2 regions of the Pseudoalteromonas aliena SW19 genome follow, and region 1 is predicted to be linked to the other one. Evidence: riboswitches for the same ligand, from Rfam matches in the RefSeq annotation. Region 1 holds a riboswitch; the other holds the start of a gene.
What was found. Region 1 has a riboswitch for cobalamin ahead of PALI_RS11050 (TonB-dependent receptor domain-containing protein). Riboswitches for the same ligand answer to the same signal wherever they lie in the genome.

Region 1 (16,711 bases):
AAATCAAGCCATTTATATAAAAAGCGCACAAAACGATTATGTCACAGATATTTACTTTAAAGATGGTGACTTAGTCAGTAAAGGCCAAAAGTTAGTACAGCTGCAAAGTAAGCAAGAACAACTTGCTGTTAAAGAGTTAAGTATTAATCTACAAGAAGAAAAACGCCAGCTCAATCGACTAACCGAACTTTCACGCTCGCAATCAACTGCAAAGTCGTTATTAGAAGAACAGCTATCTCGTGTTGATGCAACTAAAGCGCAGCTAGAAAGCGCTACGGTAAAACTAAATGAAATGACAATAACCGCACCATTTTCTGGTCTTTTAGGTAAGCGTGAAATATCGGTGGGTGCTTATGTTAGCAACGCAACAATAATAACTACGCTTGATGATATTAGTATTATTAAGGTTGATTTTAAAGTACCTGAAAAATACTTGGCGCAACTTAGCGTGGGTATGAAAGTACTTACTCAAAACGACGCTTACCCAGATAAAACCTTTACCGGTAAAGTAACACATATTAGCTCACGTATTGACTTTGTAACACGTAGTGTTGAAGTAACAGCAAGTTTTGCTAATAAATCAGGGTTATTACGCCCAGGTATGCTACTTAACACCGCACTCGAGCTTAGTAGCAATCAAGCTTTAATGGTGCCAGAAAAAGCGGTGATACCTTTGCAAGACAAACACTTTGTTTTTCAAATTAAAGACGGTATAGCTAATCGCATAGAAGTACATGTTGCTAGCAGAAACAACGGCTGGGTTGCTATTGATGAAGGCTTAACAGACGGCCAGCAAATTGTTACCGAAGGGCTGATAAAAATTCGCTCTGGAAGTAAAGTAAGCGTAAAGGGGTAATATGTGAAGATTACAGATACTAGCGTCAAACGCCCCGTTTTTGCCATTGTAATAAATTTACTGCTCCTGACTTTTGGAGTGGTTGCATTTACCATGCTGCCACTTCGAGAATACCCTGATATTGAAACACCTATTGTAAACATCAGTACTGAATATACCGGCGCTTCTGCGGAAATTATAGAAACCAAAATCACTCAAGTTATCGAAAACCGTATCTCGGGTATTGAAGGTATTAAAAGTATTAATTCGTCGAGTCGTAATGGACGTTCAAACATTACTATTGAGTTTGATATAAACCGCGACATAGACGCCGCATCTAACGATGTACGCGAGCGCGTAGCCCGTGCACTTGATAGTTTGCCCGATCAAGTTCGACCGCCAGAAGTCTCTAAATCTAATAGTGATGAAAGCCCAATAGCATGGTTTGTATTAAACAGCGAAACAATGGACTCATTACAACTATCTGACTATGCACAGCGTTTTATAGTTGACCGTTTAGCCGTAGTAGATGGTGTATCTAATGTACGCATTGGTGGTGAACGCCAATATGCCATGAAAATTTGGCTAAATCGCCAAGCAATGGCCGCACGGGGTATTACCTCAAGCGACATAGAAAACACACTTCGTACAGAGAACGTTGAGTTACCGGCTGGCGAAATAGAATCAATAGACCGTGACTTCACCGTGCGAACAGCACGCAGCTATAAAGATCAACGCGATTTTGAAAATCTGGTTATTAAACGCGGTGAAGAAGGTTATTTAGTGCGTTTAGGTGAAGTCGCCGATGTTCACCTTGAAGCCGCCGATGACGAAAGCTTGTTTCGTGGTAACGGTCGTAACATGATTGGTTTGGGTATTGTAAAACAAGCTAAAGCAAACACACTTACCGTAGTCGATAACGCACGTAGCGAACTTGAAAAAATCAAACGAAACTTGCCTGAAGGGACCACTATTCAAGATAGCTATGATTCGTCTGTATTTATTAAAGAATCAATTAGTGAAGTTTACAGCACGCTTGCTATCTCTATGGGTTTAGTCGTGCTCGTTATATTTTTGTTTTTAGGCAATATAAGGGCAACACTTATACCAGCGGTGACTGTACCTGTCGCATTGGTTGGTAGCTTTATGTTTTTATTAGCTATGGGTTACTCAATCAACTTACTTACCCTACTAGCGCTAGTACTCGCTATCGGTTTAGTGGTAGATGATGCCATTGTCATGCTTGAAAACATTCACCGTCGTATTGAACTGGGTGAGCCGCCGTTACTAGCTGCATTTAGAGGCGCGCGTGAAGTCGGTTTTGCTATAGTAGCAACCACGCTTGTACTTATATCTGTGTTTGTACCACTGGTATTTATGGATGGTCGAATCGGTGCATTATTTACAGAATTCGCTATGGCGGTAAGTGCTGCCGTGTTTTTCTCAAGTGTTACGGCACTGACACTGGCACCTGCGCTATGCTCTAAAGTACTTAAAGTATCAGATAAACCAAACAAATTTAGCCAATGGATGGACCGTCAATTTACTAAAATTGAAGTCAGTTACCGCAAGTCACTCTCTACTAATATAACCCGTAAATGGGGCTTAATGGTGAGCTTATTATTAGCGGGCTTTGTTAGTTACTCACTGTTTTTACAAGTTCCCTCTGAGCTAACACCAAAAGAAGACCGTGGTACATTCTTTATCATGATGAGCGGCCCTGAAGGGGCAAGCTACGAAAACAACGCTGCTAATATGGCTAAAATAGAAGAGCGCTTAATGCCTTATTCTGAAGCAGGTGAACTGAGTCGCGTACTTGTTAGAGTACCTGGTTGGGGTGGCAGTGGCGGTGTTGCGATTGTGGGTATGGCCGATTGGGATAAACGCAAACGCTCAACGTGGGAAGTAATGGATGAAATAAGCGGTAAAATGCAAGAAGTGACTGATGTTCGTGCATTTGCCATTATGCGCCGTGGTATTGGCGGTGGTGGCTCATCTCGCCCTATTGAGTTTGTATTGCAAGGTAATGATTACGCACAACTTGCCGACTGGCGTGACCGTATAATTAAGCGTGCTGAGCAAAACCCTGGTCTTGTAAGAATTGACCATGATTACAAAGAAACTTTCCCGCAATTTTTAGTCAGCATAGATAAAAACAAAGCGGCTGATTTAGGCGTGTCGGTATCAGATGTAGGCCGTACGCTCGAAACAATGCTTGGTCAACGCCGCGTGACTACCTTTATTGATCGTGGTGAAGAATATGATGTGATTTTAAAAGGAACGAAAGAAGACTTTGCTAACCCGACCGACATTTCGAATATATACCTAAAATCACGTAGCGGTGAACTAGTGCCACTTGATAGCCTTATCAGCTTAAAAGAGGAAGCAACAGCCTCACGCTTAAACCGTTACAACCGTATGCGCGCAATAACGCTAAGCGCCAACTTAGCAGATGGCTATACGCTTGAAGAAGCACTTAACTTTTTAAACGAAGTCGCTGCTGAGGAAAACGATATAGACGGTGCAGTAGACTACAAAGGTGAGTCGCAACTTTATTACGAAGGCGCATCAGCAATGACCTACGTATTTATACTCGCGTTAACCGTGACCTTTTTAGTACTTGCGGCGCAGTTTGAAAGCTTTATGCACCCGTTTGTAATTATGCTTACCGTACCACTTGGTTTAATGGGTGCTATGTTTGGCCTTTGGGCTACAGGGCTTACCTTAAATATTTACAGCCAAATAGGTATTGTTATGCTCATCGGGTTAAGCGCTAAAAATGGTATTTTGATTGTTGAATTTACTAACCAATTACGCGATAAAGGCGTTGAATTTAGTGAAGCAATATTACAAGCTGCTACACAGCGCTTGCGCCCAATCATTATGACGTCATTAACAACCGTTATGAGCGCAGTGCCTTTAGTACTTGCCTCAGGCCCAGGTGCTGAAAGCCGTATGGTCATTGGTGTAGTCGTATTTACCGGTGTTATTGTATCAACCCTGCTAACTCTTTTTGTTGTACCAGCTGCATATTATGCACTTGCACGTAACACTCAATCACCTGAGTTTTTGCAGCAAAAATTAGACAAACAAGCCGCTGAAAAACCACTAGAAGAGATCTAGCTTCTTAATTGCGCCGTAACCTTGTTGTTACGGCGCATACAATTTATGCTCGCCTTTAAACCCCATATACATTTTAGGAATACTTATGAGCTCAACAACGCAAGTAGCAACATTTGGTGGCGGCTGTTTTTGGTGTATAGATGCTGCATTTAGACGTGTAAATGGCGTACTAACCGTAAGTTCTGGCTACACCGGCGGCGAAACTACTAACCCAACATATGATTCTGTATGCTCAGGCACAACCGGTCACGCTGAGGTCGTTGAAATTGACTTTGACTCGACTGTAGTTAGCTTTGAAACACTGTTAGCAATGTTTTTCACACTGCATGATGCAACACAATTGAATCGCCAAGGTAACGATATAGGCACACAGTATAGAAGCGTTGTGTATTATCATGATGACACCCAGCTAAAACAAACCAATGAGATAATAGCTCAACTGCAAAGTCATGTAAGTAATCCAATTGTTACTGAGGTAAGCCCTGCTAGCACTTATTACCCAGCTGAGCACTATCATCAAGACTATTACAATGAAAACCCACAGCAGGGTTATTGCAGTATTTTAATCGCGCCAAAATTACATAAGTTTGAAACCGTGTTCGAAGAGTTTTTAACTGAGTGAATAAATTTAGTCGTACAGTAAAAAGCCCAATTTAAATCGGGCTTTTGTATTTTTTACTCTTTAACGATTAAAACTGGTAACTTGCGCCTGCAAAAAAGCGACGCTCTGGCGTGTTATAGTAGTACACTTTACCTGTTGTAGCATCTACGTGCGAATCAACAGCGTTATACTCTTTATCAAATAAGTTTTCTACACGAAGCGAAACTTCAATATGTTCATTTACTTGATAATTACCCGCTAAGTTCCAAAGTGTATATGAGCCTAAGCGCGCCTTAGCACCTTGGCGATCGCTACGATATTGCATATCTAAGCTTGCATCAAATGCACCAAACTGCTTTGCAAGTTCCCAGTTAAATGTGCGTTTAGCAACATTGCGTAGCTCTGCGCCAGTTTCTTTATTTTCAGCACTTAAATAAGCAAAGTTAAGGTTGCTATCAAATCCAAAAATATGTTGAGAAAGGCTAAACTCAACGCCTTCATAACGCGCTTCATTAATATTAGCTAACGCAAAACTTGTATTATAATCAATTTTATCTTCAATATCGTTTCTGAAAACTGCAACATCAACTTGCGCAAAATCAAAATCGATATTTAATCCAAGTTCACGGTTTACTGATTTTTCTGGCTGTAAACTAGGATTACCAAAAGCTGGAAAATATAAATCGTTAAATGTAGGGGCTTTAAAACCAGTACTTTGATTTATACGAAACGTTGCATCTTTAGATAAACGATAACCAGCAGCTGCGGTATATGTTATTTCGTCACCAAATTGCTCGTCATCATCTTGGCGAACAGTTAAATTAGCCAGCACTTTATCTGCATCGTAGTAAGCTCCTACAAACACAGCCAGTACGTCACGTTCTTGCACTTCAAATATAGTAGAACTTTGCGATACATCGTCGTTATACCAGTTAATACCCCCACTAATATTAAAATTATTAGATAGTCGGTATTGGCCGTTATAATCGACCTGTGTGCGTTTAGTTATAAATGTACTTGTTATTGGCATACCAGTAGAAAAATTAACATAAGTGTTATCAGAGTTATCCGTTGCAAGCGCTAAATCAATGCTGTGCGATTGGTTCGTGTAGTTTTTACTCCAACCTGCAGAAAGCTGATAGTTTTTAAAATCACCTATTTCTACAGTACTTGTGGCAGGGCTAAAGCGACTGTCGTAATCTGCAAAACCTTCACTGTATTGACCTAATAACTTAAAGTTACCGTAGTGTGCATCTGTGTAATTTACTTTAAAACCAAGATTTTTATTTTCATAGCCATCTTCATCTGGTGCTACGCTTTGCAGTACGTCAAAGTTATCTGTTTTTTCAAAGCCTGCGTTAAATGCTGTAGTTATATCATCTGATTTTACAGAGCCTGCAACTTGATAATTTTGATAAGAGTCTGAACCAAATGTAGCGCTTAGAGATAAGTTATCTGATTCACGCGTAATAATATTAATAACACCAGCGAGTGCATCAGAGCCATAAACAGCTGCGCGAGAACCTTTAATAATTTCTATGCGTTCAATACTATTTAGAGGGATATTACTTAATGCTTTTATACCAAGGGTTGCAGAACCTGTACGTACACCGTCAATCAAAATCAACGTATCGCCAGAGCCCGTACCACGCAGTGAAACACCTGTATTTTGACCAAAACCACCGTTTGGGTTAACTTGAAAACCCACCTGTTTACTTAGTAATGCTGGTAAATCGCGTACGTTACTTGATTCTATTTCAGCACGTTCAATAACATTTACGCTCGCTAAAACATCATTAATTGATTGCTCAAACTTATTAGCTGTAACGGTTATTTTTTCAATTGATTGTTCTGCACCAGACGCAGAAAATGAAAGCGCAGCAGAAATTGCAACGCCAAGGGTTGTTTTGTTTAGCATGAGATCCCCTACCTTTGCCCACCGCAAAGATTTAAGTAAGTAAGATTGCATCAAGGCCGGTCTCCGGACTCAGTAAGCACATAAAAACATGCCGCACTTTACCGTTGCGGGGGCAGTGTTGGGTTTGTAGTCATCATGAAAACGCACCAACTTCCCGATTATCCTGCTAAAAACTTATTAACTTGAAGCGTTTAGCAAGCACCTTGAAAATATGCCGCTATTGTGAGTATTTTGTTGATAAATGTCAATGGACGTCTATATAGCTAAATACAGATTTACCAATGTGAGTTATGAAAGAGCAAGCCCATATAACAAAAAAGCCAAACACTGCTGTTTGGCTTTTAATTAACCCCCTAGCTGGTTAGCTAGATTTTTGAAGGTGTTTTAATCACGGAAATTTTTAAATTGGAAAGGCTGGCCTAAATCGGCGCTGCGCACAACCTGCATTGCTTCTTGAAGGTCGTCGCGTTTTTTACCTGTTACACGTACTTCTTCACCTTGAATCGCCGCTTGCACTTTAACTTTCGAGTCTTTAATGGCTTTTACAACTTTTTTAGCCATGTCTTTTTCGATGCCTTGCTTTAACCCTACATTACGAAAAACATTTTTGCCTGCACGACTAATATCTTGTAGCTCTAAACTTGATACGTCCATGCCACGCTTAGATATTTTGTTCGCCAAAATATCAAATAACTGCATAACCTGAGAGTCTGCTTCGGCTTTTAATTTAATTGTTTTATCGTTTAACTCTATAGATGCATCAACGCCTCTAAAGTCAAAGCGTGTTTCTAGTTCACGATTTGCGTTATCGACTGCGTTTTTAGCTTCGTTCATTTCTACTTCAGATACAATATCAAATGAAGGCACTGGCTTCTCCTAACGGTCTAATACCAATTTTATTAAAAACATGATTATTCTAGCGTATTAAATAACTCACTAACGACGTTAAAAATTATTTATATAGAACAACTATGTATCATAATTTTAGCCTTATTATTGAGCTGTTTTCTTATCGCTATAATAGATCACTAATTTAATGCAATTGGTGTAATCTTAATTTATGCCGCAATTATAACGCTAAAATAATAAATCTTTACATTTTTCTGCATCTTGTTCAGGTGCGATACTAAATTAGTTTGATATACTTCGGTCTCTTTTTTAAGCGATTTTAGGATTTGTCGTGACAAGGCGTGTTTATCAAGCAATTTTTTTGATCAGTATCGTAGCGTTTACCTTTTTATTTGCCAAAGAAATAAAAGGAGGGGTTACAAGTTTATTCCCTCATATTGATAAAGTAGCCCACTTTGGGATTTTTTTCGTACTTGCCATAATAATGGATAAGGCATTTAAGCTACCTTTATACGCACAAATATTGTTACTAGCAGGTTATGGCGCTTGCATCGAAATAATGCAAGATGCCCTTCCTTACAGGCAAGCATCTATAGGTGATTTTATTGCCGATTTTGCAGGTGCAGCTAGCTATTTTTTACTCAGAGTGATTTTTACTCCTCGCAAAAAGAATCCTTATGACTAATATTCTTGTTGTTGGTGATGGTGCAATTGGTTTACTTTTAAGTCATTTTTTAAGTAACCAACACAACGTTTATGTTTTAACACGTAAAGCTACAAATAATACGCGCTTTTATAGTCGTAAAAACAGTGCCTCACAAAAAATAAATGCCCGCTTCATCTCACTAAATCAACTAGCTGCACAACCAAAATTTGACGTGATATTAATGACTGTGAAAGCTTTTCAAGTGCAAAGCGCGTTTGAGCAGGTAAAGCCTTACTTAACTGAGCACACAAATATAGTACTTTCACATAATGGCATGGGTAATGTTGAAGAATTAAAGTCAGAATTAATCCCAAGCCAAGCTCTCTACTTTTTAACAACAAGTATGGCAGGCTTTAAATCGAATCAATACATTGTGCAACATACCGGTGAAGGCCAAAGTGTAATTGGTGGCTGCAATAGTTTAGCACTTAAAAACATATCAACTATGGCTAACACTTTAAAAAGTATTCCAAAGCTACACGCTACAAGCAACATACAACAACTACGATTCGAGAAACTATTCGTTAATATTGCCATAAATCCATTAAGTGCATTACATAACGTTAAAAATGGCCAACTTCGCGATCCCCAATACAATTCAATGATCATCAATTTACTCACTGAAGCATGTAACATTGCAAAAGCACAAGGCCTTAATATTCCTTTAATTAATGCACTAACTACAGCCTATAACGTAATGGAACTAACAGCGCAAAATTACTCTTCCATGCAACAAGATGTGATTAACGAGAGGCCAACTGAAATAACAGCAATGTGTGGTTATATTAATGAACAGGGTAAAGTTTATAATATTAAAACCCCCTATAATAATCAGTTATTAGCTAAAATTCAGGCAAAAAAAAGCGTGGTATAAACCACGCTTATATCAATTTTTAACTTTTATGGACGATAAACCTTTACAGTATCAAAGCCTTGCTCTTGCAACATAAGTGCCTGTAGCTGACTCATTACGCCTCTATCACAATATAAATAATAGTCCGTATTTTTTGGTAAATCACCAAACTTAGTTGCTAAGCGAAAAAATGGTAAGTGTATAACTTCAACTCCGTCTATCTCAAGTGGCGATGCGTCTTCTTCCTCTGGAGAGCGAATATCAACAACAACCGCGCCCGCAGGTAAATCAGCAACTGACTCAGCTTCTTTTAGCTCTTGCTTAGCCTCAACATCGATATCGCGCACATCCATTATACGTGCATTATCTACAACCGTATCAAGCACATCAAAGTCGAACTTTTCTTCTTCGGCTTCTATTACTTCAATTTTGGCTTTAACAGTCGGTTTTTTAGAAATAACACCACAGTATTCTGGCATCGTTTCGGCCATTTCGGCGGTACCAATTTGGCGAGCTAGGTTGATAATTTCTTGTTTGTCGTTTTGAATAAGCGGGCGTAAAATAAGCGTTTCAGTAACACGGTCAATCACGCTTAAATTAGCTAATGTTTGACTAGATACTTGCCCAATACTTTCTCCGGTAACAAGTGCTTGAATGTTTAGCTTTTGCGCTACAACACTCCCCGCGCGCATCATCATACGCTTAAGCACGACACCCATTTGGCTGTTTTCAACGTTTTCTAAAATTTCAGCGACAACGGGTTCAAAATCAATAGTTATAAATTTAACTTTGTGTGTTGAACTGTATTTTTTCCATAAAAAATAGCTTGCTTGTTTAACACCAATTTCGTGCGCTGCGCCACCTAAATTAAAGAATAAAAAGTGTGTACGCGCGCCTTTTCGAATCATTTGATAGCTTGCTACGCCAGAATCAAAGCCACCAGACATCAGCGAAAGTACATCTTCTTGAGTTGGCAACGGGAAGCCCGCCATACCAAAATGCGTTTGCGAAACAATGTAAGCTTTATCGTCTTTTACTTCTAGGCGTATTGTCACTTCTGGGCGGCTAAGTTTAACGCTTGCGCCTTCAATGTGCTGATTTAACCCGCCGCCAACATAGCGTTCTAAATCAGTTGAGGTAAAGTCGTGTTGCCCTATACGCTTAGCACGTACGCAAAAGGTTTTACCTACAATAGTATGACCAACTAAAGCGATGGTTTTTTGATAGATATCATCGAGTGTTTCAAATTGCGTTTCGGTTACTTCAATAAACTGAACAATACCAGGTATGCGCTTAAGGCTGTCGATAAACTCAAGGCGAACTTGTGCATCTTCAAGCTTGGTAACAACTGAAATATTATCCCAGTTATTTCTTACTTGTACTTTTTCGTCAACACGACGCAATACAATCTTAATGTTATTTTCTAACACTTTGGTAAAGCGTTTACGGACTGAACGGCTTTTAATGGCTATTTCAGGGTGTAGTTTGACGATAAATTTAAGCATAGTTCACTCTTAGACTGCGGGAATTCGCGCTCCCAGACATTTGGCGCGCGATTATAACAAAAAATTCAGCGTCTAGGAAATAACCAAAACTTAATCGTTAGATATCACTTTGGGCATGTTGTGCTAACTCAGTGTATTTATCTCTTAACTGATTAAGCTTATTAATACTTTTATCCGTACTGTAAGCTCTAAATAATGTCAGTACTTTTAAAATACCATGATAAATATCTTGCTCTAACAGTGTCCCACTTAATCTACGCGCTTTAATATAAGGCGTCCAAAAACTTACTGTAAGCTTTAGTGTGTGAGCCAGCTCAATAGCATCTTCTTCATCTATAGCAATCATTTCACTATCACGTAAACCAATAATAATCTTACGCACCTGCTCTAATAACTCTAATTGAAAGTCAATATAGGCCTGCTTTAAATAGGCATCTCGCGATAAAATATCACCTAGATTGTCGTAAAAAAAATGATATCGCCACATCAATTCAAATAACGAGTCCAAGTAGGCTGTTAAATGGCTAAAAGCATCATCGTCTTTATTAATTGGTTTAAAGTGAGTGCTTAAATGATCACGATAAAGTGCAAATATATGACGAATAATGTCTTCTTTATTTTTAAAATGATAGTAAAGATTACCAGGGCTCATCCCTAAATGCGACGCAATATGATTGGTCGATATTGCACGTTCACCTTGTTCGTTAAATAACGAAATACTGGTGTGTATTATTTTGTCCTTGGTATTCATATGCTAATACTCAAATTATCTAAGGGCTACGTTACACTAAAAAAGAGGCTATGCAGTATAAACAAATATCTACCATATAACACTCCTACCCCACATATTCCCTTTGAAGCATTGCTATTTGCAATTGCTGATTTGTGCAAAAAACACTGTTAAACTAACGTTAAAATAATAAATAGTGAATATTATGAACATAACTGCAATTTACCCTGGCACTTTTGATCCGCTGACAAACGGTCATACTGACCTTATTCAGCGTGCTGCAAAAATGTTTGATACCGTATTAGTCGCTATTGCGCATAACCCGAGTAAAAAACCTTGTTTTAGTCTTGAGGAACGTGTGGAGCTGGCCAACACCATTTTAAGTCATTTAGATAACGTGAAAGTAATTGGTTTTTCAGGGCTGCTGGCAGATTTAGCAAGAGATAATAATGCCAATGTATTGATTCGTGGAATTAGAGCGGTATCTGACTTTGATTACGAGTTTCAACTCGCTAATATGAATCGCCGCCTCAACCCAGATTTAGAAAGCGTATTTTTAACCCCAGCAGAGAGAAACTCATTTATTTCCTCAACACTTGTTAAAGAAGTGGCGCGTCACAATGGTGATGTCAGCGAATTTGTAGACCCTGTTATAGTAAAGGCTTTAAAAACCAAATTAGGCTGTGACTCTTAATAGCCATTGACCGCATTAGCGCATTATAAGCATGCGCTAATTAAGTGCTTTTCTGCTCTAGATAATATAGTCAGATATGACTACAAAACACCTTAATGAGATTACCCAAGGTAATAAGTTTTCATCGTGAGTTATTGCAAGTTAGCTAAAAAATACAAACACAACCTATACTTATAGTTATAGCCTTTTGTAGTTTTTTTTAGGTTTTAAAAGGCTAACGAATTTACTTTTAAGTATGTGAAGGCCTAAAAAATCTCTATCTGTTATTAGAGCTACAATCATCATCAAGTCAATTATATTTACTGAAAATGTGTATATATTCCAAAGAAACCAAGGTTCTTGGTTTTTGTATATATACATATCTATATACATAGATAAAAATAAAGAGGAGTTAATTGTTAAACCTACAATTAAATATAAAAATGAGGGAGTTGATTTCTTAATAATTAAAAAAGCCACAGTAAGAATGGCAATAGTGATTAAATCATATATAGCCCAATCTAATAAAACAGTTGTTTTTATCGATAACCATGTAAAGAAGTAATCTGACACTGTATATGAGAGCATCATAACAAATGAACTGAGTAATAAGGTTGTATTTCTTTTTACACTAAGGGAATAAACAAAGGCATTAAAGAAGAACGCCATTAGAAAACCCCACATTGTGAGAGCAGATAACGAAAAAAAGCCAAAAAACTCAGTTAAAAACATCCATAGCCTTTATATATCATTTAGGTTTAATAGGTATTATTCCACCACCACGTTGAAGTTCAGTTCCAGCTGCAGCCATGGCTTCTTGAGAGATACTTACTGTATCAGACTGTAAGGTTTTAGGGCTAGTAGTTTGTTCCATTGCAGGCTTTAATTGTTGCGTTTTATTGTATGCTTGCATCTGTACTTGGCTATTGTTTGAAATTTGCATGTGATTGTTCCTTATAAAGTTATATTTGGCGCAACTTTTAATCACACCATTGTACCGGTAAACACGTTACCTATTTTAGTCCAAGTAGCCACTTTTGCTACTTGGTTTATATTAAAGCAACCAGTGTGCCAATTTTTTTTGACGCTAAAAAATTAAGGATCAAAATTGCTGTCACACGCATAAATACCTACTTGCAGTAATACTGAATCAATTTAAAGGACTAAGCTTGGCGTTAATTGCGTTAAAATTGCTGGTAAATGAATGCAGAGCAATTACCGAGAACAACCAAATAACGAAACTTTGCCTTGTAATTAACAAGATTTTCTTACTTCAAAATAGACCACTTAATTAAGCGAATTGGAATAAAAGCGCACAGGGATAACCGTACGCTTTTGTATCTAGGGAATTTAAGCTACGTATTTACACGGGATCTCCGCACTTTTACTTAACTTTAAAATATATTCCATTGCGACTTCGTCACAATTATCTTTACGAAGACAAAGCTCACAGTCTTTCATTACTTTTTCAGGCAAACTCTCTTTTGTACAAAATGTAAAACACTGTTTTTCAAAAAACTCTGGTACACGCGTTAGCACTATGACTCTATTTAGTGCCAATTTTTTGGCTTTTATTAATAGATGGTCAACTAGCTGCCTTCCTTGTCCCGTTACTGTACTGTGTGGATCTATTCCTAATGAGCGTATTTCAGCAAGTCCCGTATCGTAAATATATAAAGAAGCGCAACCTGTTACCCTACCGTTAATTTCAGTAACCGCAAATTCATTTATAGAATGCACCATGTCACTTTTTGCACGCGGTAAGTTTTCACCTACTGTAGCCCAGTGCTGAATGAGCTTAGCTATTGACTCAACATCATCTAGATTTGCATCACGAACCGTTATTTGCTGTTTTTTTTTGGCGGCTTTAATTGCCCCCGTTACTTGCTCTATCGATGTGCCGCCAAAAGCTTGACGGGCTTTTATACATGCGTCTATTTCTAAAACCGGATATACATCGTCTTCAAAAACATCATTTACTGATTTGTACTGTTCAAGCGAAAGTGCTTCTAATGTTTTATTTTCACTAATAGCTAGCTGCACTAAAACACCTACAATGTGATGCCCCTCCCTAAAGGGTATGCCCTTAGCCACAAGGTAGTCAGCCAGCTCTGTTGCATTAGCATGACCCCCTTTAGCAGCCGCAAGCGTACGCTCGCCTTTTACTTTTATACCTTTAATACATGCTTGAGCCATATGAATACACGCAAGCCATGTTGGCATCGCGTCGAAAATGCCTTCTTTATCTTCTTGCATGTCTTTGTTGTAAGCCAATGGAAGTGCTTTTAGCGTCATCATCATTGCACTAAATGCACCAAATACACGACCCGTTTTACCGCGAATAAGTTCGAGTGCGTCTGGATTCTTTTTTTGTGGCATTAAAGACGAACCAGACGTCACATTATCTGCAAGTTCTATAAAGCCGGCTTCACCCGAGTTATAAAATATTAAATCTTCAGACATACGCGATAAATGAATCATCGAAATTGACGCACAGCTTAATAACTCTACAACAAAATCGCGATCGGATACGCCATCAAGACTATTTTTAGTCGCACCAGTAAAACCCAAACCTTGCGCAAGTGCTTGACGATCAATTGGATAAGCAGTGCCAGCCAACGCGCCACTGCCTAGCGGGCAATAGTTCATACGGGCTTTAGCGTCTTGTAAACGGCTTTCGTCGCGTTCCAGCATTTCAACGTATGCCATACACCAGTGACTAAATAGTACTGGTTGAGCGCGCTGTAAATGAGTGTAACCTGGCAAAATAGTACCGAGTTCTCGCTCAGCAAGCGCTACAAATTCACCTTTTAATTGTGCGATTGCTTTTAAAATATGCTCGGCTGTATCTCTACACCATAATCTAAAGTCTGTCGCTACTTGGTCATTACGGCTTCTGCCTGTATGTAATTTTTTAGCTAAATCACCTACTTTTTCGATTAATGCAGCCTCAACATGTGAATGAATATCCTCTGCGCCTGATGTTGCTACAGCGAGTGGATCACCTTTTACTTCTTCAAGTAACTCATACAATGCCGCAACGAGTTTTTTGTGTTCATCATTTGATAACACATTGACTTGCTCAAGTGCGCCAGCCCATGCCACAGAGCCGATAATATCTTGCTCTGCTAACTGATAATCGAAGGGAAGAGAGTCGTTAAATTGCTTAAACGCCTCATCTGGACCCGTAGAAAAACGTCCGCCCCATAATGCCATGAAATATCTCCAAACCCTTTAGTGCCCCTTTTACAGGGGCGTAATAATTTACTTTTTAGCGAGTGCTGAAATTCTACTTGAAAGCGAAAATAAACGAATAAAGCCTTCAGCGTGTGATTGGTCGTACACATCGTCTTCGCCAAATGTAGCAAATGCTTCGCTATATAAACTATTTGGTGACTGCTTTTGAACCGCAGTTACTTGACCTTTATATAGCTTAAGTACCACTTCACCTGTTGCCACTTTAGAAAGCGCTTCTGCACCGGCTAAAATAGAATCTTTAAGTGGTGTAAACCAACGGCCGTCGTATACTAAATGAGAAAATTCACCACCCAATACTTCTTTCCATTTACGGCTTGCTTTATCAAGTACTAGCTCATCAATTGCTTGAAGTGCAGCCATAATAACTGTGCCGCCTGGCGTTTCGTAACAACCGCGTGACTTCATGCCCACTAAACGGTTTTCTACAATATCAACACGTCCAACACCATGAGGTGATGCAATATCGTTTAATTTAACTAGGCAATCGTATGGTTTAAGCTCGACGCCATTTACAGCAACCACTTCGCCTTCAACAACTTTTAATGTTACTAATTCTGATTTGTCTGGTGCTTGCTCTGGAGAGTTAGTCCAAGTCCATACTTGCTCTGTGGGTTGACACCATGGATCTTCAAGTTCGCCACCTTCGTGCGAAATATGCCATGCATTGGCATCACGACTATAAATTTTTGTAGCTGACGCTGAACAGGGAATATCACGCTCAGCTAAGTAATCGAGTAATGATTCACGACTGGATAAATCCCACTCACGCCATGGCGCAATTACTTTTAAATCAGGGGCAAGGGCCGCAAAACATGATTCAAAACGAACTTGATCATTACCTTTACCTGTACAACCATGAGAAAGTGCATCAGCACCTACTTTACGTGCAATTTCAACCTGTGCTTTAGCAATAATAGGACGCGCCATAGACGTACCTAATAAATAAGTACCTTCGTAAATTGAACCGGTTTTAAGTGTTGGGTAAATGTAATCACTTACCATTTCATCTTTTAAGTCAACTACGTAACATTCAGATGCACCAGAGGCGATTGCTTTAGCTTCTACGCCTTCAAGTTCTTCTGCGCCTTGGCCTACATCAGCTACAAACGCGATTACTTCGCAGCCGTAGTTTTCTTTTAACCATGGCACAATAGCCGACGTATCAAGACCTCCAGAATAGGCTAAAACGACTTTTTTAATTGAACTCATAGGTGTTCCTTAACAAAATTTGGATTTAGTAATGTCACTAACAGAGCATTTTGCGCATGCATGCGATTCTCTGCTTGTTGAATAATTCTTGATGCTGGACCATCCATTACCTCAGAGGTAATTTCAAATTCACGGTGTGCCGGTTGGCAATGTAAAACCGTAGTTGCACCGGTTTGATTTAGTAATGCCTGATTTAATTGATAAGGCATATATTTTTCTTTAACTTGCTCAAGCGGTGTTGTATCACCCATTGATACCCATGTATCTGCGTATACAACGTTTGCACCAACAGCTGCTTCAACACGGTCGCTTACCATCACTGATGCACCATTCATTGCTGCAATTTGCTCTGCTTTTTTAAGTATTTGTGAATCAGGCGAACACCCTTTTGGTGTTACAGCAACAAAGTCAGTACCTAAAGTAGCAGCTAGTAACATCAATGAATGAGTCA
Region 2 (16,711 bases), on a different contig from region 1:
GGCTTCTTTATTTTGCGTATCCCAGGTAAAACCGGTGTTCATTACAACAAATTCAACGCCTGCTCCTTGTAATAAATTACGCTCGCCGCACTCCCAAGTACCTTTTATATATTGGCAAACGGCCGCTTTTTTACCATGTCCCACACAGCGTGCTACAACGCCAAAGCCCGAGGTTGATTTACCTTTACCGTTACCGGTAATTACCTGAAAAATACCTTTTACATCTTGTGCGGCGGCAACACGTGCATCCACTTGTTCTTTTACTTTTTGTTGGCGCTGCTTGTGCTTATCGTTGTTTTGTTCAGTCATTATTGTGCCCTTCATAAATCGAGATAATTTGCTGTATGTTTAAATGCGTTTCGCACATGGTTGCTAATCGTTCTAACTGCTGCTCACGGTGATCAACAATACTAATTGGATTAATTGAGGCGCTTGGTTTTACCCATTTTAAAATTTGCGATGTAGCATCGGCTTCATCAAACAAGCCATGTAAATAAGTGCCTGCAATGGCGTTATCATCGCTAATAAAACCATCAAACGCAAAACTATGGGGGTGACTTTCATCAAAGCTTAAAAATGGCTTATTAAGCGCTGTACCCTGGCTAATTCCTGCATGTATTTCGTAACCACTACAGGGGGTTGATTGGTTATTTAAAAGCAGTGTAGCGGTTATTTTAGTTAATACTTTTTGCGTTGCCAGCGTGGTTTCAAAGTCGCATAGGGCAAGTCCATTTACTTGTTTTAATGACGACTCAATACCATCGGGATCGTTGAGCGTATTGCCCAGCATTTGCATGCCACCACAAATACCAAGTACTTTGCCACCATAGCGTAAATGACGCTTAATTTGTGTGTCCCAACCTTCATTTTTTAAAAAGGTTAGATCACCTAGCACGTTTTTACTGCCTGGTAGAATGATCAGATCAACGTCTGGGATCGTTTGCGTGTGGCATACATAATTTATATTAATATGTGGGTGCAAACGCAGTGCATCAAAATCGGTGTGATTACTAATGTGTGGAACGAGCAACACTGCAATATTAATTGTGGCGTTAGTTACGTTATTATCAATTGCGACAGCGTCTTCTGCGTCAAGTGCTAAGCCGTGCAAATAAGGTAATACACCAAGTACGGGTTTATTTGTATAGTCTTCAAGCCAATCAAGCCCGCCTTGCAGTAAACTGATATCGCCTCTAAAGCGGTTTATAACAAAGCCTTTTACACGCGCTTTTTCTGACTCGCTTAACAACGCAAGCGTGCCCACTAAATGGGCAAACACACCCCCTTTATCAATATCGGCAATGATAATTACAGGGCAATCTACCTCTTCGGCGTACCCCATATTAGCAATGTCATTTTCACGCAGGTTTATTTCAGCAGGGCTACCTGCTCCTTCAACGAGTAGTAAATCAAAACGTTTCGCTAAGCGGTTATGTGAAGTAATTACCGCATCCATCGCCACTTTTTTATAATTATGATAAGCACCCGCTTCCATATTACTTATCGCTTTTCCGTGAATAATCACTTGTGCGCCAGTGTCGCTATTAGGCTTAAGTAATATAGGGTTAAAGTCGATTTCGGGCTCCACCTTTGCAGCTATTGCTTGTAGTGCTTGGGCGCGGCCAATTTCGCCGCCATCTTTAGTTACGGCGCTATTGAGTGCCATATTTTGAGGTTTAAAGGGCGCAACATTTATCCCTCGCTTGGCAAACACTCTACAAAGCGCTGCAACTAAGGTACTTTTACCTGCGTCTGATGTAGTGCCTTGCACCATTAAGGTTTTCATGGAGTTACACCTTTGATTTTCTAAAAAATAACAAACTTAAAAAGAACACGCTACCAATAGCAGCAGTAATAACACCGACGGGTAACTCTTGGTTTTTTAGTAATGAACGCGAAAGTACATCAACCCACACCATAAATGTACCACCCACCAAGCTGGTTACCAGTAATCCAGTTATGGAGCCTTGAGATATAAAAAAGCGCACAATATGTGGCACCATTAACCCTACAAATCCTATGCCGCCGCACATAGCCACCAGCACAGCGGTAATTAGCGAACTTAAAACCAGCATGAGGATTCTAAAGCGCTGCACTCTTACGCCTAATGTAATTGCACTTTCATCGCCAAGTAGCATGGCATTGAGTTGCCTTCTAAAACTCAGCATTAAAAATGTACATAATGCGATTACCAATAAAGGCAACCAAAGCGTAGCCCACTGCGCACGCGCAAAGCTGCCCAGCGTCCAAAATAAAATAGCGGCTACCGCCTGAGGATCGCTCCAATAAAGCAATAAGCTGGTAAACGCGCTAAATAAAAACGACAGAGCAACGCCTGCTAATAACATTGATTCTACCTGTGCACTTTGTTGCCTACCTGCAATAAGTATTAATAAACTCATAGCGAGTAAACTACCTAACAATGCCGCTGCCGATAACATAAAACCGGCGCTAATGCCGGATAGCGCCATAAGTAACACCACCCCAAAAGAGGCACCCGACGATATCCCAAATAAGTAAGGATCGGCTAACGGATTGCGCGTTACCGTTTGTAAAATAAGCCCCGCAATGGCTAAACCAGAGCCGGCTAAAAAGGCGAGTAATGTACGTGGCATTCTTAGCTCGTAAATAATACGCGTATTAAAAGAGGCATCATTTGAGAGCAAAAAACTATTAAGTACATCTTGCAATGAGATCTCTGCTGCGCCAAAACTAAGTGCTGCAAATAAGCTAAATAAAGCAGCTGCAGCACTTATAAATAGCGCAAATGAGTGGCGAGTATCAACAGCGCTCATATTATTCATAACCGTAAAAATAAGTGATATGAGGGATGCTACTTCCAGATTGCGATAGCTGTGGGTGGTTATTTACTTGAGCGCAGACACCAAAAACCTCACCGAGCATATTTTCGGTTAATACCTCTGTAGGCGTGCCTGAATGCGTAATTTCACCGTTTTTAATAACCACTAGTTCATCGCACATTGCAGAAGCTAAATTGAGATCATGAAACGATGCAAATACCGTAACACCCAACGATTTAGCCAGCTCCATTACCTGTATTTGATATTTAACATCCAAATGGCTGGTAGGCTCGTCCATTATTAACAATTGAGGTTGCTGGACTATGGCGCGGGCAATAAGCGCCCTTTGCTTTTCACCACCTGAAAGTGATTCAAAGCTTTGATCACTATGATCTGCCAACCCTACGGTGTTAATAGCTTGGATGATTTTTTGTTTATCAATGTTAGTTATTGAGCTAAATAGCGATTTATGAGGCGTTAGCCCAAGCGTAATAACGTCAAATACGCTTAAGTTAAATTGCGACGGGGTTTCTTGTAAAACAACCGCTACTTTTTTTGCGTACTCATCACTTTTTAGCTGCCAAATATCGGTGTTGTTAAATTCTATAACACCTTCAGTTGGTTTATTAAAACGATATAAACAACGCAATAAGCTCGATTTTCCTGCGCCATTGGGACCAATCAAACCAACAAATTTACCTGTGGTTATTTTAAGGTTTATTTTTTTAAGGATCGTTTTATTACCAATATCCCATGATACGTTTTTAACGTTTAGTAATGGTGTATTTAATGGCGTTTGAGTGTGCAATAGTCAGTCCTAGACGGGGTTAAACTCACTAAAAATGCGATAAAAATACTAATGCACTACAAGAAAAAATGAGTAAACCCGCTCGTTAAAAGAATTCGTACCAATTGCACTAAATTAGTGATTTATTATAGCGACAAAGAAATAGCACAATAACAAGGTAAAAATTATGACATATACTTGTTCTATATGAATAATTTTTAACGCAGTGAGTAAGTTACTTAATTTGCTAGAAAGATCATGTTTTTAATAAAATTGGTATTATACCATTTGTATCTGACTTAAAGCTTTGCGCTAATTACAGTTGCGGGAACAGTCGAGGTCTCTCACCTCATTCCAAATGAATGTCTATTATGGGCGGCTAAGTAAATAATTTAAAGCAAAAAAAACCGCACTTAAAAGAGTGCGGTTAAAAAGGGAGTGTTTTAACTAATCGTTAAAACTTGTATTCCATACCCAAGCCTAGGTAATCTTGGTCAACATTGTTGTCCATATCGAAGCTTGAGTAAAAACCAAATACTTTAATGTTTTTATTTAATTTGTGATCAATGCCCACTGAAATTGCTGACTTATCATTACTGTCGTCAAAATCCATAGCTTGATATTGCACTTTAAAAGTATTGCTACCCATGCTGTAAGCCGCATTTACTAAATAACCATCAGCTTCTGCGCTACCGTCTACTTTTTCTTGTGTTTGGTACATTGCGCCCAATTTAAAGCCTTCAATTTTACCTTGAATTGACGCACGTACTACATCGTAGCCATTTACTTCACTATCAGCCGCAATAGATGCATATACTGCACTCTTTTTAAGTGCAACATCACCGTAAGTAACAGCCATTGAATAACCATTATCTGCATCCACGTCATCTTCGGCAATAAAAGTAGCAAGTACTTTAAAACCTTCGTATGAGTTTGATGAATAGCTAACTGAATCACCTAAACGATTTTCACCTTTAAATACATTTTTAATATCGCCTTCAAGGTCATTAAATAAATCTAACTTACCTTGAGATTGTTTAAGTGCAGTATCATTACGTCCAATTACAACTTGACCGAACGCACCTTTTAAGCCAACGTATTGGTTACGCGCAGAAATGTTATCGTCATTATCGCCTTTTGAATCAGCATCAGACACATCTACTTGAAATTCAAACTTATAAACAGCTTCTAAGCCGTCATTTATTTTTTCAGAACCCTTTAAGCCAAAACGAGATGCATTACTTTTAATCTCAGTAAAAGACCCTTCACCATCATCAGATGACTGTACCGTTACGTTCGCTTTACCGTACACGTCGACATCCGCGATTGCATTAAAAGATAAACCACTTAATAGTGCTAAGCATAAGCTCGATTTTACAAATTTCATGTTATTTCCTTGGATAATCACAAAAGACTAATTTTTTAAAACAGCTGCATTTTGTCACCGCTAAATGACACTAATATTACAATGGAAATATTAATGTCTTTTTTAATTAATAAAAATGCATTAAATATGAAACCAAAACAACATGAAAATCAAATAAACGACCGCACCTACTTACCTATTTTAACGACAGGCTTGGCGTCATTTGCGTTAACAAGCTAACTAAGGTTTCTATTAACTCTTTCTGTTCGTTATCTCTATGATAGGCAATAAATACATCCCTTGACGTATTTTCTACATCTTTTACATGAAATAACTCACCAGTTTCTAAATGCCCTTCTACTAATACTTTAGGTATAAATGCACTACCGCCACATTGCAATATTAAATCAAGTGCAATACGCCCTGTGCTAGTTCTAAAGTAAGGCGGTGTTTTACCAGTGAATTGACGAGCATGCCAAAGTGAGAAAGTAGTCCCCCAATCAACATACACATATTGGTTGTCAAAAAAGTTCTCGTTAGTTGCAGTATCGTACCCACTCACGGGAATGATTGGCAGTTCACAAATACGCTCAACAACAAGCTCATCTACTTTAGGGGGATCAAATAAAATAGCTAAATCGAGCGTACGCTCTAGCAATAAACGAGTACTTTCTTGTTGTGCTTTAACTTCAGCGACCAACGACACGCCCGGCATGGCCGATACAATGTTAGTAATACCGAATTGTAAGAATGCATCCCAAATATTAGGCGTTCCAGCTAAGCTAATTTGTTTGTGCATGTTATCAGCAAGTGCAACATCAACTTTAGCACGTTGCATACCCGTAATAATCATTTGCGCATGCGGCAATAAACGCTCACCCGGTGCTGTGAGTTGAATATTATTACGCTGGCGTATAAATAAATTAACACCAAGCCCTTGCTCTAATTGACGAATTCTAAAACTTACTGCAGACTGCGTAATGTAAAGGTTTTCGGCCGCTTTACCGAAGTGGCGTGTGCGCACGACTTCAACAAATGTTTTTAATAAATCGATATCCAATTTTTTATCCTCACGATAAAAATAATTTGTTTAATAAATTGCCAAACTTGCATCATACTCCAGCTAATTAATAGGGTATGAGGATAAAGCTATGAGCAATAACATTTCATTACTACGCCAAGCATTTGTTAGCCAACGTCAATTTTATGATGATCAGAATTTTCCACGAGGCTTTAGCCGCAGCGGAAACTTCACCTTATTAGAAGCCAGTATCTTAGAGCAACACGGCGTTATTTTAAAAGGTTTATACAGCAAGACAATTGAACCGCAAAATGAACACCAAAAACAGTTTTTAGCCGTGGTAACTGGCTCACAAGAACCAACCAATCCAGTCGAGCGCACTTGGGTTAAATACTTAAAGCTAACGACTTGTAAAACTAAATTCCATACATTATTTGGTCGCTCAAAAATATCAAACCCAGTGCCTATTAGCCAAGACTATTACTCTGAATCTGATAGCCTGTAAGTACCTAAGTTATTTGCTTTTTTGCGTTTTAGCAGTTACAACTTATATAAGCAAATAATTTTGCAAAATATAAACAAGGTTGTTACGTGACGCGAAAATTACTGATAGTTGAAGATACGCCAACAATCGCGCGAGTGCAAAAGCACATCGCGCTTAAGGCTGGGTATGAGGTTGATATAGCAGAATCATTGGCACAGACAAAAGAACTTATAAGTAAGAATAACTACTTTTGTGCTGTTGTCGATTATATTTTACCCGACGCCCCGTCAGGTGAAGCAGTACCCTGTACTGTACAGGCCGAAATTCCTACAATTGTTATGACGGGTAATATCGACAAAAAAACCCGTGAAACAGTAGAAAAATACCCAATAATTGATTACATCATTAAAGAGAATAAACAAGCTTATCAGTATCTCGAAAAACAATTATTAAGACTCCCTCGAAACGAAGATATAAAAGTGCTAGTTGTTGATGACTCTGCACCTACACGACATTATATTTGTAGCCTACTGACACGTCATAAATACCAAACATTACAAGCTGAAGATGGAAAAGAAGCACTTGCCATGCTTGAGGCAGCCCCTGATATCTCTGTTATTATTACTGATAATGAAATGCCAAATATGAATGGTGATGAGTTATGTACCGAAATACGCCGTTTATATAACAATGATGAGAAAGCAATAATTGGTATCTCAGGCGCTGATTCATCTGATTTATCGACGCTGTTTTTAAAAAATGGCGCAAATGATTACTTACATAAACCTTTCAATAGTGAAGAGTTTTATTGCAGGCTTAGCCAAAACGTCGATATGTTAACGCTTATAGCAACCATAAAAAAGCAAGCTAATACTGACTACCTTACTAAATTACCTAACCGTCGTTACTTTTTTGAAGAGGCAAGAAAGTCCCTTAAAAAAATTGAACTTGATGAAGGCAATGGCGCATTAGCGATGCTGGATATTGATCACTTTAAAGCAATCAACGATACCTATGGCCATGATATTGGCGACGAAGTGTTAAAAGGTTTATCTATTTGTTTTAGCAAATACTTTAAAAAGTATTTAGTGGCACGCTTGGGTGGCGAAGAGTTTGCTGTTTATTTTGCCGATACCGATAAGCAAGAAGCGCTTAAAAGATTAGAAGGCTTTAGGTATTTTATCGAAACAAACAGCCAAGAGTTTAGCAAAGCTAAAATTAAGTTTACGCTCTCTATTGGCTTTTCAATTGGACCTGTTTATCAAATCGATGAATTATTAAAACAGGCCGACTTAAAACTATACGACGCCAAAGAGTCTGGACGAAATAGAGTGGTTAGCTAAACCACTTCTGCGGCTGTAATAGCCGCTTTTTTTCGTTTGCGTGACTGATGATATGAATCCCAACTAAAAATAGCTAACGCGCTCCAAATACATGCAAATGTAATTAATCTTTCAGCGTCAAATACTTCACCATAAAACACTACAGCTAAAATAAACATGAGGCTTGGCCCAATATACTGGAAAAAGCCCAAGGTAGTATATTGCAAGCGTTTTGCTGCGCCGGTAAAGCAAAGTAGCGGCAGTGTTGTTACTATACCTGCACTAATAAGTAATACACTAGTGTACCAATCGTTTGCAGATAAGTTTGATGTAGCAGAAGGTGCCATTAACCACCAGTAAATGAGGGCGACTGGTAGCAAAATAATTGCTTCTAGCAATATGCCAGGTAGGGCTTCAACCGGTAGTTTTTTACGTAACAAACCATAAAGTGCAAACGATATCGCCAACGAAAAAGCCACCACAGGAAACGAGCCAAAACTAATTAATTGCAATAACACCCCCGTAAACGCAAGCGCTACAGCAACACCTTGAAATTTACGCAGGCGCTCACCTAAAAAAAGCATACCCAACAGAACATTTAAAAGAGGATTAATGTAATAGCCTAAACTTGCATCAAGCATGTGGTTGTTATTTATAGCCCATATAAATAGCCCCCAATTAAACCCAAGTAATGCGGAAGTAATAACAAGCATAAACAAAAGCTTAGGTTGCACAACAATGCGCTTAACTTTATCCCAATATCTTAAAACGCTCACTACTAATACTAAAAATGCAACCGACCAAACAACTCGATGCATTAAAATTTCAAACGCAGAAACATGCTGAAGCAACTTAAAATATATTGGCGCAAGACCCCACATAAAAAAAGCAAGACAAGCAAAAATAGCACCTTTACGCTGTTCAGTATCAATCGACATAATAAACACTTAGTGATTTAAAAGGTCGCTAGTCTACTTGCCATTGCTGTTTTATCCAACTAAATACGTGCCTGTACCAAAAGCGATTTGAATCGCTTGTTCATTATGTAATTCCATACGACATACACACACCTTGTTACCAGAACGAATAAGTGTGGCGCTCGCAGTAAATACCTCCCCCTTACCTGGGCGTAAATAATCGGTGCGCATATCGATGGTGCCAAGCGTTGCTAATTTTTGTTGCACGCTTTGTATATCAAAATCAGTGAGCTTATCAATTACACTGGCGGCAGCGAGCATCCCTCCAACGTTATCGAGCACAGCAGAGATAACACCACCGTGTAATATTTTTTGGGCTGGGTTGCCGATTAATACATCCTGCCAAGGAAATGTAATTTTGGCCTGCTCTGGGCTTAATGATTCAATCGAGATTTTTAAAAATTGATTGAACGGCATCGCGTTTACAAACAATGCCCCTACTTGTTCAATTAACATTTCTTTATTCATTATTATTCTCTATGCTTAAACTGGTACGATGAGTAAAGCATAACTTAAGCAAAACTACGAGGCTCTCGTTAAGTCATTTTAAATAAGCCTGATATTAAAAAGCTATTTCAACACTAGGGCGTGTTGATCTTTGGTGGGTGAATTTGCAGCAGTATGTTTGGTTTTTAGGCAAGGCAGAGCCTATGTAGTGTGGTATTCCCCATAAATAGGCGATAACGCAGCATAAATACCAAACATGCGCTGCCCTTTGGGTTCTTTCTAGGGACGATTAACTCTTTGTTGCTCGGTTTTTACTTAGCCCGCTAGGTTACAAACTTCGCGCCGCGATTTAATCGCCCCTAGATTGAACAAATTTCAATCCACAAAGATCAACACGCCCTAGGGGCTGTTGATCTTTCAAGGTTAAATTTACAGCAGTCTGTTTGGTATTTAGGCAAGGCAGAGCCTATGTAGTGTGGTTATTCCCCATAAATGGGCGATAACGTAGCATTAATGACAAACAGGCGCTGCCCAAAGGGTTCTTCCTAGGGGCTATTTACTCTTTGTTGCTCGGTTTTTACTTAGCCCACTAGGTTACAAACCTCGCGCCGCGATTAAATAGCCCCTAGTCTGAACAAATTTCAATCCACAAAGATCAACAGACCCTAGCAGAGTTAAATTTACTTACAATAGGGGTAAGGTTAAGTAATTCAGCTAAAGACATCTCACTAAAAAACCACTAAAATACCCGCCAATGAATACATCAACACTATCTTCAAGCACACTAGTGCGCAAACCTGAAACTGTCCTCAAACAAGTGTTTGGCTACAGCGAATTTCGTGACGGTCAAAAAGCAGTTATCGATGCGGCTCTAAATGGGCAAGATTCGCTTGTATTACTGCCTACTGGCGGTGGTAAATCGGTATGTTATCAAATTCCGGCTTTAGTGCTTGAAGGCGTAACCATTGTTATATCTCCGCTCATATCACTAATGCAAGATCAGGTCACTCAACTACAAGCACTTGGTGTAAAAGCTGCGTACGTTAATAACAGCTTAGCACGTGAAGAGCAGCAGTTGGTGTATCAACAACTTCATCAGGGGTTAATTAAACTCTTATACGTAGCACCTGAAAAAGTATTGCAGCGCGATTTTTTAGAGCGTTTATCACATTTAAATGTAAGTTTGTTTGCTATAGATGAAGCCCATTGTGTATCACATTGGGGCCACGATTTCAGACCACACTACTTTCGTTTAAACGAACTAAAACAGCGTTTTGCACATGTACCCATGATGGCGCTCACTGCCACAGCAGATAAAGCCACCCGTTTCGATATTGTTGCACAATTAAAGTTACAACAGCCGTATATTCACACTGGCAGCTTTGATCGCCCTAATATTCGTTACACCATAGAAGAAAAATTTAAACCTATGGTGCAACTGCTGCGCTACTTAAAAGAACAAAAAAGCCAAAGCGGAATTATTTATTGCACTAGCCGAAAACGTGTAGATGATATTGCTGAAAAGCTGGCCGATGCAGGGCTAAATGCCGCCGCCTATCACGCTGGTATGAGTAACGAGCAACGCCAATTTGTACAAACTGGCTTTGCCCGTGACGATATTCAAATTGTGGTGGCAACCGTTGCCTTTGGTATGGGTATTAATAAACCTAACGTACGTTTTGTGTTGCATTACGATATTCCAAAAAGTATAGAGTCGTATTATCAAGAGACTGGACGTGCTGGGCGAGATGGCCTTGCTGCAGAGGCTATTATGTACTTTGATCCGGCCGACATTGGCCGTGTTAGGCGTTTTTTTGAAGATATAGACGACGAACAACGTCGTCGCGTAGAAGAGCAGCGCTTCAATGCAATGGCAAGTTTTGCTGAAGCACAAACATGTCGTCGCCAGATTTTGCTCAATTACTTTAGTGAATACCAACGCGAACCTTGTGGTAACTGCGATATTTGCTTAAATCCGCCAAAAAGCTTTGATGGTACCTTGGTAGCCCAACAAGCCCTATCCTGTGTATATAGAGCCGATCAACGCTTTGGTCTTGGTTACATTGTTGAACTACTGCGCGGCGCAAATACTAGCCGTATACGCGATAACAACCATCACGAGCTAAGTACCTATGGCATAGGTAAGGATAAAAGCAGTGAGTTTTGGCTCAGTATTTTACGTCAGCTAATTCATCAAGGCTTGCTTAGCCAAGATATAACGCAAGGTGCATCACTTCGTTTAACAGAAGCAGCTCGCGCTATTTTAAAAAGCGAATATGCACTGCAACTCGCTGAGCCTCGCCTGCAAGCTAAGCACGTTTACCAAGATAAACTCGCACAGTTTAACTACGATAAAAAACTGTTCGCCCGTTTAAGAGCGTTGCGTAAAGAGCTTGCTGATGCCGATGATGTTCCACCTTATGTTGTATTTAACGATAAAACATTAGCCGAAATGGCGCAGCTTATGCCTACAAACGATAGCGAATTTTTGAAGGTGTCGGGGGTTGGATTTACCAAATTAAATAAATACGGCGGTGCCTTTTTAACTGCAATTCGACATTATTTAGCTACCCAATAAGAGTGTTATGACCAAAATAGAATACAACCACATTCATAAGTGTATTACCATACACCCACAAGAGGCCCCTCATGATGAGGACTTTGAAATATGGGGTTCTTTGTTTTTACATTCTGATGAAATAACAATTAATGAATACTCTGCTGGAGCGGATCGTCACCAAATTAGGTTTACTTATCAGCTGCAAACTTTTAATTTAAATTTTGAACATTACAGCGAGAGCACGTGGATCAATGGCGAAGGTTTCGATGCCGAACACTTACTTGCTGCCCTTACTTTTTATTTAAGTTAAGAAGCTGCTTATGGTTTGCCCTCGTTGTCTAAATCACCGCGTCGGCATTATTTCATAAACGTATATTGGTATAAAATCGAGTAAGTTTTTTATACCCTACTTACTCCGTTAAAAATACGTTTTAGTAAATAATCCCATCGCCGCTACGAAGTTCAACCTAGAACTAACTTATAAACACTCCCCTAATAATTGACTATATTTTATTTCTTTACTCAATACTTTTAACTTACATTTTTATAACAATGATGTAAGCTGATATCACGGTAGTCATTTGCTACGAAACAATAAAGAGTTTAAATGGTTAATAAAAAGCGGATAGCACATTATTATATTAGCTTAAGTATTTTAAGCTTTTTTATTCCCAACGCATTAGCGCAAACTAATGCTGATAGCGGCTGCCCAATTGAAAAATTAAAAAACTCTGATGATAACAATTTACGTCGTCAGCTAAACGATAATACAATCCTTATTGCAGCCAAGCCCGGCGCAAAGATTGCAACCATTTCGCTTAAGCAACTCAATGTATTTAATACTGAATTAGAAGCTGAAAATAATGCACTGTTTCGCTTTGCAAACCGCGCTCATATACAAACAGAGCCTGAGGTAATTACAAACTTATTGCTATTTACTGAAGGCGATAAATACGATGCTAAAAAACTGGCTGAATCAGAACGTCTTCTTAGAAAAGAAGGCTATTTGTATGACGCTCAAATCAGCGCAACTGAAAACTGCGATGGCGACATTAATGTAAACGTAGTGACCCGTGATTTATGGACTTTATTACCCGAAGTAAATTTTAGCCGTAGTGGTGGTGAAAATAAATCGAGTATAGGTTTTAGAGAATCAAACCTGTTTGGTTGGGGTAAACGTTTGTCGTTTTCGCGTACCACAGACAGTGACCGCAATGGTTATTTATTTGTGTATGATGATCCTAACATTTTTTCTAGCCGATACCGTGGCCGATTAGAATATGCCGATAATAGTGATGGAAAACGTCATTTGCTCGAACTAACCTACCCGTTTTATGCGATAGATACACCTTTTAGTTATGGTATTTTAAGTTACTCTGAGCAGCGCGAAGAGTCGCTATATCGAAGAGGGGAAGAGTTTAGTGAATTTGATCAAACAACCGATTTAAATAGCGCATACATAGGCCATTCTAAAACACTAAATAATAATTGGACCCAGCGCATAAGCTTAGGCTACGTAGATGAGCAGCATACATTTAAAGCAATAGACACAACCTTTGCGCCGTTAGCAAAAAACAGAAGCTTAAGTTACCCTTACATCAGCGGTCATTGGTTTGAAGATAACTTTATAAAAGTGCGCAACTTCGACAGTATCTATCGTACTGAAGATTTAAACCTAGGCTGGAATGTTAAAGCTTTACTTGGTTATTCAGATGAGTCACTGAGCGATGATGACAGCCGCGCTGTCTATTCTTTTAGTTTCAAAAAAGCACACTTTACTGGCGATAATACGCTATGGCGTTTTAATACCGATATTGAAGGTTATTGGAATAAAGAAGATAAACAACTCGAAAACTTTAAAGCCACCAGCCAAATTCAATATTATTTAAATACCAGTATTGATGAGTCTTGGTATATAAAAGGACGCTTGCAGTATGCAAAAAACCTCACTGCTGATCAGCAACTTACTTTAGGCGGTGAAACTGGACTGCGCGGTTATCCAATGGATTATCAACACGGTGATCGTAGCTTTTTATTCAGCTTAGAAAAGCGTTATTACTGGGAATACGATCTGCTTCAGCTATTTAAAGTCGGTGGTGCTGGATTTCTCGATATAGGGCGAGCATGGTTTAACGGTAAAAATAATGGCGAAAATAATCACGTGCTAAAAAATGTAGGCGTGGGTCTACGCCTTGCGCCAAGCAGAGCCAATGCAGGCACCATGATCCACATTGATGTAGCAGCTCCCCTTGACAGTGACGGCGATGCAGACTCAGTACAATGGTTAGTCAATGTAAAAAAATCGTTTTAGATAGCCAAAAAATCGGCATAAGTATTAGCAATTTAACGAATTAAATCACCCTATATTTAAGTTGATAGTTACACGAAATAACTATTTCGTTGCATACTAAGACGTTAAACTATCTACTTAATTAATGCTTATAATTGATTTGAGAGCGTATTTTGGAACCGTTAGAAATTTTAGAGTTATTTGGCACGCAATATAAGCTCATTGTAACCTTAATAGCCTTATTGCTTTTTCCTGTGTTATTAAAGCTGACAAAAAAATTACTCGAAAAGGCAATTAAGGGTAAAGTCGATATACATCGTAAATACCGTGCAGAACTCCTGTTAAAAATTATACTTGCCATTGTAATGCTCTGTTTAGTACTAGTGTTTTGGGGTATTGAGTTGCGTGGCTTACTTGTTCTTGGCTCTTCATTGTTTGCTATGCTAGGTGTGGCGCTTTTTGCTGCATGGTCGTTATTAAGTAATCTTACTGCATTTTTGTTAATGTTTATTCAAAACGATTGTCGCGTTGGCTATTGGGTGCGAATTATTGATGGTGCTAATCATGTGGAAGGCCGGATTGTAGAAATGGGCTTAATGAACGTTGTACTGGAGCACATTGACGGGCACCGTGTTATTTATCCTAATAACCTTTTTGTAACTCGTCCCGTACTGGTTTTAAATAAACAACCCAAACCAACAAAAACACCTGTTATAAAACGTATTATTGGCCCTAAAAAACCCTAAATTAAAACCTGCACATACAAAAAAGCCGCTTTAGTCGTCACTAAAACGGCTTTTTATAAATTAATTATTTAGCTCAGCTGTTTTTAGCTCGTCATCTAAATCATTGATTTCGTCTATGAAGCTCTCTAACTGCTGCTCTACTAAACTATTATCACTAGCAAAATAAGCAAGATGAAATACTGCATCCCCCTCATTTACCAATGGCATCGTTTGCTGACCAATAACAATACCGCCTTTAGGCGCTAAAAGCTCAAGCTCTGAATCACCTAATGGGTTACTAATATAAGCAAGTACCTGACCCTTGACTACACGTTCACCTAACGACACTTGTGCACGTACAATGCCATCAACTTCAGCGCGTATCCAACTAGTCGAGCCAGCAATAATAGGATCTGGTAATTTTTTAGGACGCTTGCCACGGATCATTTTTAAATGACGCATAACATAATCAACACCCTGCACACCGGCTGCAATAGCAATAGGGTCAAAGCGCAGTGCCTCACCCGCTTCATAAGTTATAACAGGTATACCTAAGTTTGCAGCTTCACTACGCAATGAACCATTTCGTAATGAGGCATCAATAACCGCTGGCGTGCCAAAGGCCTTAGCCATATCGGCAGTTGCTTGATCTGCTAAATTAGCGCGAATTTGCGGTAAGTTAGTTCGGTGAATAGCCCCCGTATGTAAGTCAATAATATGCGTGCAATGCACGGCTACTTTATTAAAAAACATATACGCCATTCGCCCAGCAAGCGAGCCTCGCTCAGAACCAGGAAAACTACGGTTCATATCGCGTCTGTCTGGTAAGTAACGCGACTTGTGAATAAAACCAAACACATTAACAATGGGCACAGCTATCAACGTGCCACGTAGCTGACTAGGATCTATTTTAGCAAGTAACTGGCGCACAACTTCAACGCCATTTAATTCATCGCCATGAATAGCAGCACAGACCATTAGCACAGGCCCTTCCATCACACCGTTAACCACCTCGATTGGAATATTAAGAGGTGAATGGGTGTAAAGTTTAGCTGCCTCCAAGGCAAGTGTTTTACGCTCACCTACGCCAATGCTTTCACCTAATAAAGTGAAAGGGCGGTTAATTTTAACCTTTGCCACGTGTTGCCGTTCCTTTACTTGAAGCATTTTTTTCGATGAAGTCAATCACCATGCCCGCAATATCTTTACCTGTCGCTATTTCAATACCTTCAAGACCTGGTGATGAGTTTACTTCCATCACAAGTGGACCACGCGACGAACGAAGTAAATCGACACCTGCTACGTTTAAGCCCATTGACTTAGCTGCAGCAACTGCTGTTTTGCGCTCTTCTGGAGTAATGCGAACTAATGTAGCACTACCACCACGGTGAAGGTTTGAACGGAACTCACCTTCTTGTGCTTGGCGTTTCATTGCTGCAATAACTTTGTCACCTAAAACGAAACAGCGAATATCTGCACCACCCGCTTCTTTAATGTATTCTTGCACCATAATATTGGCTTTTAAGCCCATGAATGCTTCAATAACACTTTCTGCCGCTTTACGCGTTTCCGCAAGAACAACGCCGATACCTTGAGTGCCCTCAAGTAATTTTATAACTACTGGTGCGCCCCCCACCATTTCAAGTAAGTCTTTTACATCATCTGGCTTACTAGCAAAACCTGTCACTGGCATACCCACACCCTTGCGTGACAAAAGCTGCAGAGAACGTAATTTATCGCGTGAACGGGAAATAGCCACAGATTCATTTACAGGGTACACGCCCATCATTTCAAACTGACGTAAGACAGAGCAGCCATAAAAAGTCACAGATGCACCAATACGTGGAACTATTGCATCAAAATCTTTTAGATTTTCACCACGGTAGTGAATTTCTGGCTGCTCTGAGTTTATGTTCATATAACAACGTAAT

Region 2: another riboswitch for cobalamin. It lies ahead of PALI_RS02705 (ABC transporter ATP-binding protein); the one in region 1 lies ahead of PALI_RS11050 (TonB-dependent receptor domain-containing protein).

The regions. Positions count from the first base shown of each region.
Region 1 is NZ_AQGU01000025.1:1,214,742-1,231,452, forward strand. Features, by position in the region: gene PALI_RS11035 (efflux RND transporter periplasmic adaptor subunit) at 1-856, shown strand, start outside; gene PALI_RS11040 (efflux RND transporter permease subunit) at 860-3,958, shown strand; gene msrA (peptide-methionine (S)-S-oxide reductase MsrA) at 4,044-4,580, shown strand; gene PALI_RS11050 (TonB-dependent receptor domain-containing protein) at 4,648-6,477, opposite strand; cobalamin riboswitch at 6,515-6,698, opposite strand; gene PALI_RS11055 (YajQ family cyclic di-GMP-binding protein) at 6,862-7,344, opposite strand; gene PALI_RS11060 (VanZ family protein) at 7,658-8,011, shown strand; gene PALI_RS11065 (ketopantoate reductase family protein) at 8,004-8,906, shown strand; gene thiI (tRNA uracil 4-sulfurtransferase ThiI) at 8,933-10,390, opposite strand; gene PALI_RS11075 (TetR/AcrR family transcriptional regulator) at 10,488-11,141, opposite strand; gene coaD (pantetheine-phosphate adenylyltransferase) at 11,326-11,814, shown strand; gene PALI_RS11085 (hypothetical protein) at 11,992-12,525, opposite strand; gene PALI_RS11090 (hypothetical protein) at 12,542-12,736, opposite strand; gene argH (argininosuccinate lyase) at 13,144-15,009, opposite strand; gene PALI_RS11100 (argininosuccinate synthase) at 15,058-16,260, opposite strand; gene PALI_RS11105 (ornithine carbamoyltransferase) at 16,257-16,711, opposite strand, start outside.
Region 2 is NZ_AQGU01000022.1:103,897-120,607, forward strand. Features, by position in the region: gene cobO (cob(I)yrinic acid a,c-diamide adenosyltransferase) at 1-309, opposite strand, end outside; gene PALI_RS02695 (cobyric acid synthase) at 302-1,786, opposite strand; gene PALI_RS02700 (FecCD family ABC transporter permease) at 1,791-2,795, opposite strand; gene PALI_RS02705 (ABC transporter ATP-binding protein) at 2,797-3,609, opposite strand; cobalamin riboswitch at 3,857-3,996, opposite strand; gene PALI_RS02710 (porin) at 4,043-4,975, opposite strand; gene PALI_RS02715 (LysR family transcriptional regulator) at 5,151-6,014, opposite strand; gene PALI_RS02720 (DUF413 domain-containing protein) at 6,106-6,480, shown strand; gene PALI_RS02725 (response regulator) at 6,567-7,802, shown strand; gene rarD (EamA family transporter RarD) at 7,799-8,719, opposite strand; gene PALI_RS02735 (thioesterase family protein) at 8,771-9,226, opposite strand; gene recQ (DNA helicase RecQ) at 9,960-11,783, shown strand; gene PALI_RS02745 (DUF3630 family protein) at 11,791-12,075, shown strand; gene PALI_RS02750 (POTRA domain-containing protein) at 12,373-14,076, shown strand; gene PALI_RS02755 (mechanosensitive ion channel domain-containing protein) at 14,229-14,801, shown strand; gene PALI_RS02760 (succinylglutamate desuccinylase/aspartoacylase family protein) at 14,862-15,920, opposite strand; gene rimK (30S ribosomal protein S6--L-glutamate ligase) at 15,907-16,711, opposite strand, start outside.